One region of the Streptomyces sp. NPDC058231 genome, then DNA from elsewhere that is predicted to be linked to it. Evidence: riboswitches for the same ligand, from Rfam matches in the RefSeq annotation. Region 1 holds a riboswitch; each other region holds the start of a gene.
The links. Region 1 has a riboswitch for cyclic di-AMP ahead of ACFVXE_RS13965 (NlpC/P60 family protein). Riboswitches for the same ligand answer to the same signal wherever they lie in the genome.

Region 1 (3,224 bases):
CGTCGGGGCCTACCGGCGGGCCACCGGGGTCCGGCGGCGGGACGCCAACAGGGGGAGCGGCCCGCCGCCGGTTTTCTCGGCGGGGTGGCCCGGCTGCCGTCCGGGTGCGGAGCGGTGGTGAAGCCGGTCACCTGGCTATGGACGCTAAACCCGGCCCTTGAGCAGGAGTCGTAATGACTGTTATTGCCTGAATTTGGCGAGGCGTTGTCGTCGAGTGACCGGGGAGATGGCGGCGGAGCCAGGCAATTCGTACCGGCGCGAGTGAAAGACCGAGGAAGCCCCACCTCGCCGGAGAGCGGTGGTATGGCCCCAGCTAGGCTGCGGTTCCATGCAGGTACTCATCAATGTCTTCGTCGCGCTGCACATCATCGGTATCGCCTCCCTCCTGGGCGGCTTCCTGACCCAGATGAAGGCGATGGGCGCGGGCACGGCCCGCTTCGTCCCGGCGATGCTGCACGGGGCACTGACCATGCTGGTCACCGGGGTCGCGCTGGTCGGCTTCAACCAGGCCGACGACCACCCGGTCAACAACATCAAGATCGGCGTGAAGCTGGCGGTCCTGGTGGTGATCCTCGCGCTGATCTACGTCAAGCGCGACGAGGAGAGGGTGGAGAAGGGCGTCTTCGCCGCGGTCGGCGGGCTGACCGTCGCCAACATCTTCATCGCGACCCTCTGGACCTGAGCCGGCCCCGTCCGTGCGTGAGCTCCTGCCCGATCCGGCAGGAGCTCACGCGTTCCGTGGGCGGACACGCCCTAGGCCGGGCGCACGCTGCCATAGATCGGCATGTAGTAGATGGACTCCTCGCGGACGTTGGCTCCCGGCTTCGGGGCGTGGATCATCATCCCGTCGCCCTTGTAGATCCCCACATGGCTGATGTCGTCGTAGAAGAAGACGAGGTCGCCCGGGCGCAGATCCGCCGTCGCTATCCGGGTACCGATCTCCACCTGGTCCCAGGTGGTCCGGGGGATGTCGACGCCCGCCGCCTTCCAGGCGGCCTGGGTCAGCCCGGAGCAGTCGTACGAGGACGGGCCGGTCGCGCCCCAGACGTAAGGCTTGCCGATCTGGGCGCGCGCGAAGGCGAGGACCTTCTCGGCCTTCGTGGTGGCGCTGCTGCCGGAACCGGTCCCGGCGCCTCCGGCGGCCTCCGTCGGCGCCTCGGCCTTCGCGGCGGCCTGCTGCCGGGCCAGCTCCGCGGCCTTGCGCCTGGCCTCCGCCTCCTTCTTGCGCTCCAGCGCCGCGAGCCGCGCCTTCTCCTCGGCGGTCAGCTTCGTCAGCAGCGTGCGGGCCTCGCCCAGTTTCCGCTGGACGTCCTGCTTGCTGGTGCGCAGCGTGTCCTGGGACTCGGTGAGCGTCTCCAGGCTCTTCACCGCCTCGGCGCGCTTCCCCGAGGCCGCTGCCTGCTGGGTGCCGAAGTCGGTGACCGCCTTCTGCTGCCGGGCGGTCATCCGTGCCATCAGCTGGTCCTGGTCGAAGTACGACTGCGGGTCGTCGGCCAGGAAGAAGGTCGCGATCGGTGCGATGGAGCCGGTGCGGTACTGCGCTGCCGCGTAACTGCCGAGCGTCCTGCGCGCCTCGTTCAGCCGGTCGGCGCGTTCGGCCACGTCCTCCAGCAGGGCGTCGACCTTGACGCGCTGCGTGGCGGAGGCCTCCTTCGCCTTGTTGTACTGCTGGGTCGCGGTGCCCGCCTGCCGGTAGAGGTCGTCGACCTTCTTCTGTACGTCCTCGATGCTGGGCCTGGGAGCGGCCGGGGCGGCCAGCGCGCTCTGGGTGGACAGCAGGGTCACACCTGCCAGCGCGGCCGTGGTGAGCCCGACGGCGGGGGTGGTGGTGCGTACCCGGCTGCGCGGTTTGCGATGCGATGCCAAAACCGGCATCTCCTTCCGTGGACCGCCTACCGGGTTAGCTGTCGGGTTCGGGCGGAACGGAAGGCTGCCCTACGGTCCCGGTGGAGGACGCGGACCGATTCACCCCGGTGATGCGTGTGGGTCCCCGGTTCCGAACTCCCGCGAGGGCGGTCCGGATTCGGCGTGGGGGCCCGCTCGGCGTGGATCGCCTCAAGGGGGTACGGGCCGCCCGATCGAGCACGCTAGCCAACCGTGGTGCTGCTGTGAAGGTTGATGTTCGATATGCCCGATACATTTTCGTGACCTTGGCGGAGCGGACGCGGCGCGGCCGGTCCGCGCCCCGGTTTTCTCACCCGGTGCGGTCACGCGCTCTCCGTACGTGCGCGTCTTCCGTCCGCGGTTTCCCATGCGGCCGCGGAGTGTCGGTGCGGCGCCCTAGACTCGTGAGGCGATGAGCAGCCTCTTTGACGACAGTTTCCTGGCCGGCCTCCAGCACTCGGAGGAAGAGCCCCCGCCGCCCCCCGAGGACTCCGCACCCGAAGCGGTGCCGGAGGATCTCTTCGCGGGCGTCTTCGACGCACCTCCGCCGCCGCGGGACGGGTACTACCGGGACGGCGCCCACCGTCCGGTCGTCGACGCCGCCGCGCTGCTCGACGGGCTGAACACCGAGCAGCGCGCCGCCGTCGTGCACGCCGGCTCACCGCTGCTCATCGTCGCCGGGGCCGGTTCCGGGAAGACCCGGGTGCTCACCCACCGCATCGCCCACCTGCTGGCCGAGCGCGGGGTGCACCCCGGCCAGATCCTGGCGATCACCTTCACCAACAAGGCCGCGGGCGAGATGAAGGAGCGCGTCGAGCAGCTCGTCGGACCGCGCGCCAACGCCATGTGGGTCATGACGTTCCACAGCGCGTGCGTGCGGATCCTGCGCCGTGAGTCGAAGCGGCTCGGCTTCACCTCGTCGTTCTCGATCTACGACGCCGCCGACTCCAAGCGGCTGATGGCCCTGGTCTGCCGCGATCTGGACCTCGACCCGAAGCGGTTCCCGCCGAAGTCGTTCACGGCCAAGGTCTCGAACCTGAAGAACGAGCTGATCGACGAGGAGACCTTCGCCGGCCAGGCCGCCGACGGCTTCGAGAAGACCCTCGCCCAGGCGTACGCGATGTACCAGGCCAGACTGCGCGAGGCCAACGCGCTGGACTTCGACGACATCATCATGACGACGGTCCATCTGCTCCAGGCGTTCCCCGATGTCGCCGAGCACTACCGCCGCCGCTTCCGGCACGTCCTGGTCGACGAGTACCAGGACACCAACCACGCGCAGTACACGCTCGTACGGGAGCTGGTGGGCCCGGCCGGCCCGGCGGACGCCCCCGCCGAGC
Region 2 (3,224 bases), on a different contig from region 1:
CGAGCAGCTGGCTTCGGCGCGGGTCATCGCGGAGACCGCCATGCGGGCCGTGCTGCCCGCGCCGGCCGCCCGGATCGGTGGACTACAGGTCGCGGCGCGGTACGAGGCGGCGCAGGCGGACGAATTCGTCGGCGGCGACCTGTTCGCCGTCACGGACACCCCGCACGGGGTGCGGCTGGTGGTCGGGGACGTCCGGGGCAAGGGTCTCGAAGCGGTCGCGGCGGTCGCAGTCATCATCGGCGCGTTCCGGGAGGCCGCCGAGCAGGAGGGAACGCTGGAGTGCGTGGCGCAGCGGCTGGAGCGGGCGCTGGCGCGGGAGGCGGAGCGGCGTGGCGGGATGGACCCCGTCGAGGGGTTCGTCACCGCCGTGCTGGCCGAGATCGCGACCGATGCGAAGCAGGTGCGGATCGTCAACCGCGGGCACCCCGAGCCGCTGCTGCTCCATGCCGACGGGCAGCTGGAGGTGCTGGCGCCGAGCGTGCCCGCGCTGCCGCTCGGCATGGGCCTGGGCACCTGGCCGGACGTGACCGACGTCTGGACTCTGACCGACGGGACGACGCTGCTCCTGTACACCGACGGCCTCTCCGAGGCGCGGAACGCGCAGGGGGTCTTCTACGATCCGGCCGCCCGGCTGCGCGGCCGGCTCTTCCCCGGGCCCGAGGAGCTGCTGTCCGCGATCTCCGACGACGTACGGCTGCACACCGGCGGCCGTTCCACCGATGACGTGGCGCTGCTCGCGGTCGTCCGGCCCGTGCAGGGCCAGCCGGAACGGCGCAGGACCGTGAAGATCGTGGGTCGTGGATAGGCGTCGCACGCGCCGGTGGTGAGGGCGTGGGGGTGATGCCACCGTGCGTAGTCGAAGGGCGCCGCTCCGCATAACATTTGACGCAACGTCAGGAAACCGGTATTGGCCGAGGCTCGATCAACTCGCCCGATTCCGCCCGGTTGTGCCCCGTAAAGTCCAGGCCAAGGTTGTGAACGATCAGTGGGAACGGCTTGGAATCCAGCCCCTGTGTCTATTAACGTTCGATAACGCAGTGCGGTTGTCCCAGCCGTCGTCAGTGGCGGCGCCGCGTGCGAGCGCCGAATTCCGCAAGGGAACCGGGGAACCACCTACATGGGGTGAATCGGACACCTGTGTCTCGTGAGAGGCGGAGGTATCCGTAGGAGACCTTCCTGCTCCGAACCCGTCAGCTAACCCGGTAGGCGAGAAGGAAGGAAAGGAGTGCGCCCCCGTGGCGTCCAACAAGCCTGCCCCCGAAGCCCCCTCCCGGTTCGGCTCCGACTTCACCACCGAGTACAGAACCGAGACGGTCGCCGACTTCGGCACCGAAGGTTTCGGCGAGACCGACCGGGCCTGGGAGGAATGGAATCCCACCGAGGACTCCGTCCGCCCCGTACGCGGCAGGCACCGCGTCGCCAAGCAGCGCAACGGGCTCGCCCGCAGCTCCACGGTGCTCGGAGTCGGCGTCATCGCGGCCGTCGGCGCAGGTGGCATGGCCACCGCGCAGAGCAAGCCGCCGGTCTCCATATCTCTGCCCGATTCCATCGCGGACAACCTTCCCGACGCCAAGTCCCTGCCCGGAGTGAGCGCGTTCTTCTCCGAGGAGTCCGCCGACCAGGCCGATGCCAGGGCGGCAGTCGCCCCGCTCACCAGCGCCGGCATCACCACCGCCGAGGCCGAGCAGGGCGCCACCGACGCCGGCGAGGCGCTCCGCGCCCGCATCCTGCAGCAGGCCGAACAGCAGCAGAACGCCGCCGACTCGGAGGCCAAGGAGGCCGAGGAGAAGGCCGCCGCGGAGCAGGCCGCCGCCGAGGCGAAGAAGAAGCAGGACGCCGCCGAGGCCAAGGTCGCCGCCGAGAAGAAGAAGGCTGAGGAAGAGGCCAAGGCGAAGGCGGAGGCGGCGCGGCTCGCCAAGCTCGCCGCGAGCTACGCCATTCCCACCTCCTCGTACACGATCACCTCGACCTTCGGCGAAGCCGGTTCGATGTGGTCCTCCGGCTACCACACCGGCCTCGACTTCGCGGCGCCGACCGGCACCCCGATCAAGGCGATCCACACCGGCACCATCAAGTCGGCGGGCTGGTCCGGCTCGTACGGCTACCGGACGGTCCTGGAGCTCGAAGACGGTACGGAGCTGTGGTTCTGCCACCAGTCGTCGATCGACGTCACCGTCGGCCAGAAGGTCACCACCGGCGAGACCATCGGACGTGTCGGCGCCACCGGCAATGTGACGGGCCCTCACCTCCATCTGGAGGTCCACACCCCGGACGGCACGGGCATCGACCCGATGACCTGGCTGCGCGACAAGGGCCTCACGGTCTGACCCCGACGGGTCCGGCCTGCCGCCCGCACCAGGCCGGTCCCTCCGCCGGCCCCGCGCGAGCCGGTTCCTCCGGCCGCCCCCGAACCCCGGCAGCCCTGACGCTCCCCCCCGACGTCAGGGCTGCCGGCCTGCTTCACGGGTGAGGCGCAAAGTGCCCGCACCGGGCTTGCGCGTGTGTCATGCACGGAATACCGGACCGGGCGGAATGCGTTCTTCCACACATGACTTCTCTTCGTAAGCTCGGCTCTTCCGACCTTCAGGTCTTCCCGCTCGCTCTCGGGGGCAATGTCTTCGGCTGGACTGCCGACGAGGCGCAGTCGTTCGCCGTCCTCGACGCGTATTCAGCTGCGGGCGGCAACTTCGTCGACACCGCCGACGCGTACTCCGCCTGGGTCCCGGGCAACGAGGGCGGCGAGTCGGAGACCGTCATCGGCAAGTGGCTCGCCGCGCGCTCCAACCGCTCCGACATCGTCGTGGCCACCAAGGTCGGCGCCCACCCCGCGTACAAGGGTCTCTCCGCCGCCACCATCAAGTCGGCCGCCGAGGAGTCGCTGCGCCGCCTGGGCACCGACCACATCGACCTCTACTACACGCACTTCGACGACGAGACCGTCCCGGTCGAGGAGATCATCACCGCCCTGGACCAGCTGGTGAAGGAGGGCAAGGTCCGCGAGATCGCCGCCTCCAACATCAGCCCGGAGCGGCTCCAGGCCTCCCTGGACTTCTCCGAGCGCGAGGGACTGGCCCGGTACGTCGCCCTGCAGCCGCACTACAACCTCGTCTCGCGTGACACCTACGAGGGCGCGCTCCAGGAGACCGCCGCCCGCGCCGGACTCGCCGCCGTCCCGTACTTCGCCCTGGCCTCGGGGTTCCTCACCGGTAAGTACCGTCCGGGCA
Region 3 (3,224 bases), on a different contig from region 1:
ACGGCCTTCTCGACGCCCTTGCCCTGGTAGCGGTTGGGGTCACCGTCGCGAAGCTCAATGGCCTCGAACGCACCGGTGGAGGCGCCGGACGGGACGGCAGCACGGCCCGTGCTGCCGTCGTCGAGGCCAACCTCGACCTCGACCGTGGGGTTTCCGCGGGAGTCGAGGATTTCCCGGGCTACGACGACGTCGATGGACGGCACGAGGCATCTCCTTCTGGGATATGACGCTGGTTGTGCAGGGTCACTTTGGCCTTGCGACAAGAGCCTAACCGGCTGGGCCGCCCGGGCCCGCCGCCCGCCCGCCTCCTGGGACGAAAAAGGACCCAAGGGCACCCATAGCGGGGCAGAGTTCCAGAAATCTACTGACTGGTAACTACAAGCATTGAACGGTGAACACGTAAACCCCGACCCGGCGCGTACGGGGGAATCCGCGCCGGGTCGGGGTGCTCGGGGAGGAGAGCACCGCGGGCGCACGCCGTCGCGGAACGCCCGTACCGCTACGTCCTACTTCGTCAGGTGGAGCTGCTGACCCGGGAAGATCAGGTCGGCGTCCTTGACGATGTCCTTGTTCAGCTTGAACAGCTGCTTCCAGCCGCCCTTCACGCCGTGCTGCGCGGCGATCCGGCTGAGCGAGTCGCCGGACTTCACCTTGTACTCGCCGTCACCCTTGGCGACCTTCTCGCCGGTCGGCGTGGTGACGGTCTTCTTGGCCTCCGCCTCGGGGGCGGTGCCGCGGTCCGAGCGGGAGGCGGCGGGGGCCTCGGCGTGCTCGGCAGGCTTCGACTCCTGCGCCGGGGCGCTCTGCTGCGCGGTGGAGCCGGTGTCGACGCCCGGGTCGACACCGTCGTCGGTCAGGCCGCCGGCACCGGCGCAGGACCAGGCACCCGGACCCTGCATGTCGAGGAGCTTCTCGGCGGTGGCGATCTGCTGCGCCTTGGTGGCGAGGTCGGCCCGCGCCGCGTACTGCGTACCACCGGCGGCGGCCCAGCTGGACTGCGAGAACTGCAGACCGCCGTAGTAGCCGTTGCCGGTGTTGATGGACCAGTTGCCACCGGACTCGCACTGGGCGACGGCGTCCCACGTGGCGACGGAGGCGGCGGATGCGCCGGTCGCGCCCATCAGCGGAACGGCGATGGCGGCACCGGCGACGCCGGCGAGCGTGGCGACACGGACGGCCTTGGACGGGCGGCGGTGCTTGGCCTTGCTGTTGAGCAGCATGAAAGGTCTCCTCACCGACGCCTACGAGGTGAGCTGTCGGGTTCGGGCCAAGTGAGTTGCCCGGTCGCGCGTCCTAGCGCGCGACTTCACCCCAAGCCGGCCCTGACGGTCTTCCGACCATCGGACCCGGCGGCTTACCTGGGTCCCCCGCTCCTGCCTACGGCGCTTTACGCGTCTGTTCCCTTCGACCGACGGCAGGATTCGGCGTGACGATCGACGGGGCCCGCGGTGCGAGCGGTTCCGACCGTAAACATACGCAACCCTCACATTCAAAGATGGACATAACGGACAATCAGCCCTTACGCGCATCTGATCGAATGTCGTTTTCGCAGGTGGGGGGCGATGCGGACAGACCCGGCAGACGCGACACGCCAGTTGACGCAAAGAGACCCATGTCTCACTTACGCATAAGTGGACATAGGTCCCCTAACTACCCCGGTTTTTGGGGTGTTTTTAGCAGTTGATCAGACTGCTCTCACTTCGCATTCAGATCGAGGTCAAGGCTCTGGCCAGGGAGGATGAGGTCCGGATCGTCGCCGACAGCACCCTTGTTCGCCTCGTAGAGCGCGGGCCATCCACCGGGCACCTTCTGTGCGTCAGCAATCGCCCAGAGGTTGTCGCCGGGCCGGACGGTGTACTCGCCGTCGACCACAGCGCCGGAGTCGCGCGCCTCACTGCCCCCACGGGAGGCGTGCCGACCCGACTCGCGCTCGCCGGACCCGTCCGCTCCCCGGCCCGCCTCGGAGGCCGGTGCGCCGCGGTGCTTACCGCCCACCTCGCCGCCGGAGGAACCGGAGGAGCCGGAGGAATCGGAAGAGCCGGAGCCGGACGAGCCGGAAGACTGCGCCGAATCGGATGAGTCGGACGAAGCGGACTTACTGGACGGGGTCGCGGTGGCCGAGCCGGCCTTCTTCTTGGCCGACGCCTTCTGCGAGGACGTACCGGACTCCTCGGCGGACGGCGACGACGCGTCCGCGCTCTCCGTCGGGTCCGCCGACGGCGTGATGCCCGGGTCGACGCCCGGCAGCGACCCGTCCTCGGTCAGCCCGGAGATCACCGCACAACTGGGCCAGGCCTTCGGCCCCTTGTCGTCCAGCACCTTCTCGGCGATCGCTATCTGCTGCGAGCGGCTCGCGAGGTCCGCGCGCGGTGCGTACGACTCGCCGCCGTACGACGTCCAGGTGTCCTGCGAGAACTGGAGGCCACCGTAGAAACCGTTGCCGAGGTCGGCACTCCACATGCCGCCGCTCTCGCACTCGGCGACCCGGTCCCAGGTCGTGGCGTCGGCTGCATGCGCACCGGCCGCGCCGAGCAGCGGGATGGCGATGGCCGAACCGGTCACGCCTGCGGCGACGACGATGGCGGGTGCCTGACGAGGGCGACGGTGTCTGCCGTTCGCGGAGCCCATGGGGTTGCCTTCCGTGTGACTGACAAGTGACTGGTGAGTCGAACGGTGAACCTAGCGGGACTCGAACGCGTGTCACAAGTCGATGCAGCACAGATCACGTGAAAGTCACAGAGTTGACAGTGCGTCACCTGCATCGGAACGGGGTCCGTCCCCGAACTCCACGGGGAGCGTGCGCAGTCCGCGCATGATGAGCCCGCCACGCCATCGCAAATCGGATGGTTCCACCGCAAGTCGCAGGTCCGGAAGGCGCCTCAGCAGCGTGGCCAGCGCGGCCTGTCCCTCCAGTCGGGCGAGCGGTGCTCCCAGGCAGTAGTGGATGCCGTGCCCGTATCCGAGGTGCTGATTGTCACGCCGTGCGAGATCGAGCGTGTCGGGGTCCGTGAACCGTTCCGGGTCCCGGTCTGCGGCGGCGAGCACCACCAGCACGGGGTCGCCCGCCGCGATCCGCTGCCCGCCGAGCGTCAGCGCCTCGGTGGCGAACCGCCACGTCGCCAGCTCCACCGGTCCGTCGTACCGCAGCAGTTCCTCGATGCCGGTCTCCAGCAGCCCCGTCTCCCCCGCGGCCAGCGAGTGCTGGAGCCGCTCCCGTTGCACGG
Region 4 (3,224 bases), on a different contig from region 1:
ACTTCCGGCACTGCTCGGCTGGGCCGTGTTCGGGGCCGGACTGTCCGGTTGTGTCCCCCAACTGTTCAGCGCCGCGGGTCACGCCGATCGGAACGCCGCCGGGACGAATGTCTCGCGCGTCGCCGGGCTGGGCTACCTGGGCATGCTGGCCGGACCCGCCGCGATCGGGCCGCTGACCCACTTCGTTCCGCTCAACCTGACGTTTCTGCTGCCCCTCGCGTTCTGCGTCGTGGCCGCGTGCACAGCCGGTGTGCTCCGGTCACCACGCGGCGCTCCCGGTCGCCTGGAGGCCGAACCGGCATGACCGACCGGAGAGACCCCGAGTCGGCCGGCAGCCGTCCCGCGGACACTCCTCCCGAGGTGAAGGAGCGGTGACACGCAACGGGCGGTGAAGGACACAGTCCTTCACCGCCCGTTCGTCGAGCGCGACCGACGCCGCTCGGCGTCAGTAGGCCCCGAACACGTTGTCGATCGAGCCGTACTTGGCGGCGGCGTAGTTGCACGCCGCGGTGATGTTGGCGACCGGGTCGTAACTGTCCATCGAGGTACCCGGGACGTGGTAGGCCTGGAACGTCGGATCGATGATCTGCAACAGACCCTTCGACGGCGTTCCGGCGGCGGCGTTCGAGTCCCAGTTGTTGATGGCCCGCGGGTTGCCCGAGGACTCGCGCATGATGTTGCGGTGGATGCCGTCGTAGCTGCCGGGTATGCCGTGCTGAGCCATGACGGCGAGCGACTCCTTGATCCAGCCGTCGAGGTCGTTCGTGTACGTCACGGGCTTCACAACGGTGACGGGGGGCTTGGTGCCGGTCGCCGTGGACCCGCTCTTGGCACCGACGGTCAGTTTCAGGCCCACCGGAATGAGGCTCGGATTCTCTCCGACCGCTGCTCGATTGTCGTTGTACAGCTGCTGCCAGCCGCCACTCACGGAATACGCCTGGGCGATCTTGTAAAGGGTGTCACCCGCGACCACGGAATAGACGGTCGGCTCGGCCTTCGGCGCAGCAATTTCCTTGACGGAAACGGCAGTCGGCACCGCAGCCCTTTGCACGGCGACGGCCCGCGCCGGCGTGGCCGACGCAGCGGTCGCACCGATCAGCGGAAGCACGAGGACGGCTCCGCCCGTGCTCACGGCGATGAATCCGTTCCTCAGTGAACTGGACTTGAAACGACGGTGCTTACCCTTTGCAGGCATGGCGTTTTCCTCTCCGTCGCCTACGAGGTGAGCTGTCGGGTTCAGACTGGAGATGTCTGGCCGCATGAGTGCGACTTCACCCCTATCCGCTCCGGATTCCGGAGCGGCGGCTTGCCTGGGTTCCCCGTTCCTGCCGTATGGGAATGAGGTCGGGTCCCCGGACGGCGGCAGGATTCGGCGTTCCATCCGGATTGCGGCGACCGTAAGCGAGAAACTCGGAATAGAACAAGACCTGAATTCCCGCTTCGCGATTCATTTTCAAGATCGAGTAACGGAAATACCGGCGGTTCAGCCCCGGGCGCGCAGCCAAATTTCTTGGCGCAGAAGGGAACCGAGCGGGGCGCCACGACTCCTCGCAGCTCGAACGTGACTCTCGCCACTCTGCCCGAAAAGGGCGATTCATCCCGTCGCCGCCGGGCGCATATTCCATGCAAAAGCCCCCTTTATAAATAAAGAGGGCGAAATTAATCAATCATCCTTTTAGTTACTTTTGTCCGTATTCTGACTTCGGGTCCTGCCCGGCCGTGGCGACGCCGACCCGCCACGACGACTGTCTGCGCTCCGGTGCGCGCCTGTCCGAAGAAGGCCGGGGTGGGCATGCGGCCCTTGCGGGCCCATGCGGTCTCCTCCCCCGTACGGCTGACAGCCGTGCAGCACGACCCCGCCCCGAGGTCCGAGCGACAGACCCCCGGCGTTCGGTGAGGCGGCGCGCCGGGCTTCCGGGCGGCCATCGACCCACCCGGGTCATTTCATCGACCCGAGGCCGGCCGGCCCTCCAGCGAGGGTGCGAGCAAACGGCGTACGACTCCGAACAGACCGACCGGAATCCGCAGCTCGTCAGTCAAGTCACGCGCCTGCCGGAGGAATTCACCGCGCGGTGCGCAGGGACCGTCGGTCCGGTGCACGATTCCGGCACCCCGTCGACCACGCCCCCTCGTACGGCGCGGTCCCGGCCGGTGAGTGCGTGCTCCGGACCGGACAACCTGCTGAACACGCCCGTTCGCAGCCGTCACGCGTCGGGCCGAGGATGCCCACACGCCGTCAGGTCGCCGAATGCGCCCTCATCGCATGCCCGCACGTCAGTGCAGCTGCTCCTCCCAGTCCGCGGGCACCGCACCCTGGGGGCCCGGGACCGGCTGCGAAGCCGGATGCGAGGTGGGCGGGAGCAGCTCCGGTGTCTCGTAATACTTCTCGGTCTCGATGTTCCACACCCAGCTCTCCCCCGGTTCGAAGCTGGCCAGGAAGGGGTGTCCCGCCTCGCGTGCGTGCTTCGTGCAGTGCTGCGCGGGTGAGGAGTCGCAACATCCGATGTGTCCGCACGCGACACAGCGCCGCAGATGAAACCACCATCCAGGTCCGTCGCCCGCCAAGCAGTCCGCACATCCCGCACCACTGGGGACCGCGCCGAGATCGATGCCTGGGATCTGGTCAGATGTCATGTGACTTGCCTCCGTGATCAGGCGCGAGCAGGTGACCTGAAGTACCCCGGCTCGATGCGCCGAGGCCATCCGCGTCCCCTTCTGCATCGTAAGGCTGGACCAATAGGAGCGCCTGCGTCCGATGTCGCTGTCCGCGTGGGCCGGAGGGAGGCGCGCCCCGTCCGGCGGGCGGTGCCGGTCTCGACCGGTCATCGGCTACGCGGGACGGGAACCGCCGAGCCGACGCCGCAGCGCGGCGATCCTGGGGTGACGTTCGTGCATTTCGGCGGCGTGACGACCGAGCTCTTCGGTGAGGCGTTCGGTCCGCTTGTCGATGTCCAGCTCGTCCAGGATGCGATCGATCTCGGCGAGCAGCGCACCGTGCAGCTGCCACTGCCTGGGGTGCTCCTGCACGTCTTCCAGCAAGAGGCCTGCCACCACATCCCGGGTGGCGCGGCTGGACGCCAGCGCGACGGCCAGCCGCAACTCGGCCTGCTCGGCGTTGGCGGACACCGGGGTGGTGATCAGCATGGCGAAGTTCTCGATGGCCTCGGCCATCTGCGCGAAGAGTTCGCGCAGCGAGACGGCGACGTCCTCGGGGAACAGCGTCT

Region 2: another riboswitch for cyclic di-AMP. It lies ahead of ACFVXE_RS04950 (M23 family metallopeptidase); the one in region 1 lies ahead of ACFVXE_RS13965 (NlpC/P60 family protein).
Region 3: another riboswitch for cyclic di-AMP. It lies ahead of ACFVXE_RS06495 (transglycosylase family protein); the one in region 1 lies ahead of ACFVXE_RS13965 (NlpC/P60 family protein).
Region 4: another riboswitch for cyclic di-AMP. It lies ahead of ACFVXE_RS31115 (transglycosylase SLT domain-containing protein); the one in region 1 lies ahead of ACFVXE_RS13965 (NlpC/P60 family protein).

What each region holds. Positions count from the first base shown of each region.
Region 1 covers NZ_JBHVWN010000015.1:116,236-119,459, forward strand. Annotated here, with positions in the region: gene ACFVXE_RS13960 (hypothetical protein) at 329-682, shown strand; gene ACFVXE_RS13965 (NlpC/P60 family protein) at 754-1,875, opposite strand; cyclic di-AMP (ydaO/yuaA leader) riboswitch at 1,874-2,039, opposite strand; gene pcrA (DNA helicase PcrA) at 2,297-3,224, shown strand, end outside.
Region 2 covers NZ_JBHVWN010000005.1:18,638-21,861, reverse strand. Annotated here, with positions in the region: gene ACFVXE_RS04955 (PP2C family protein-serine/threonine phosphatase) at 1-805, shown strand, start outside; cyclic di-AMP (ydaO/yuaA leader) riboswitch at 1,072-1,224, shown strand; gene ACFVXE_RS04950 (M23 family metallopeptidase) at 1,236-2,327, shown strand; gene ACFVXE_RS04945 (aldo/keto reductase) at 2,549-3,224, shown strand, end outside.
Region 3 covers NZ_JBHVWN010000006.1:122,157-125,380, reverse strand. Annotated here, with positions in the region: gene eno (phosphopyruvate hydratase) at 1-203, opposite strand, end outside; gene ACFVXE_RS06495 (transglycosylase family protein) at 507-1,220, opposite strand; cyclic di-AMP (ydaO/yuaA leader) riboswitch at 1,224-1,395, opposite strand; gene ACFVXE_RS06490 (transglycosylase family protein) at 1,696-2,628, opposite strand; gene ACFVXE_RS06485 (cytochrome P450) at 2,734-3,224, opposite strand, start outside.
Region 4 covers NZ_JBHVWN010000067.1:3,761-6,984, forward strand. Annotated here, with positions in the region: gene ACFVXE_RS31110 (MFS transporter) at 1-304, shown strand, start outside; gene ACFVXE_RS31115 (transglycosylase SLT domain-containing protein) at 446-1,195, opposite strand; cyclic di-AMP (ydaO/yuaA leader) riboswitch at 1,200-1,385, opposite strand; gene ACFVXE_RS31120 (UBP-type zinc finger domain-containing protein) at 2,275-2,634, opposite strand; gene ACFVXE_RS31125 (aromatic acid exporter family protein) at 2,830-3,224, opposite strand, start outside.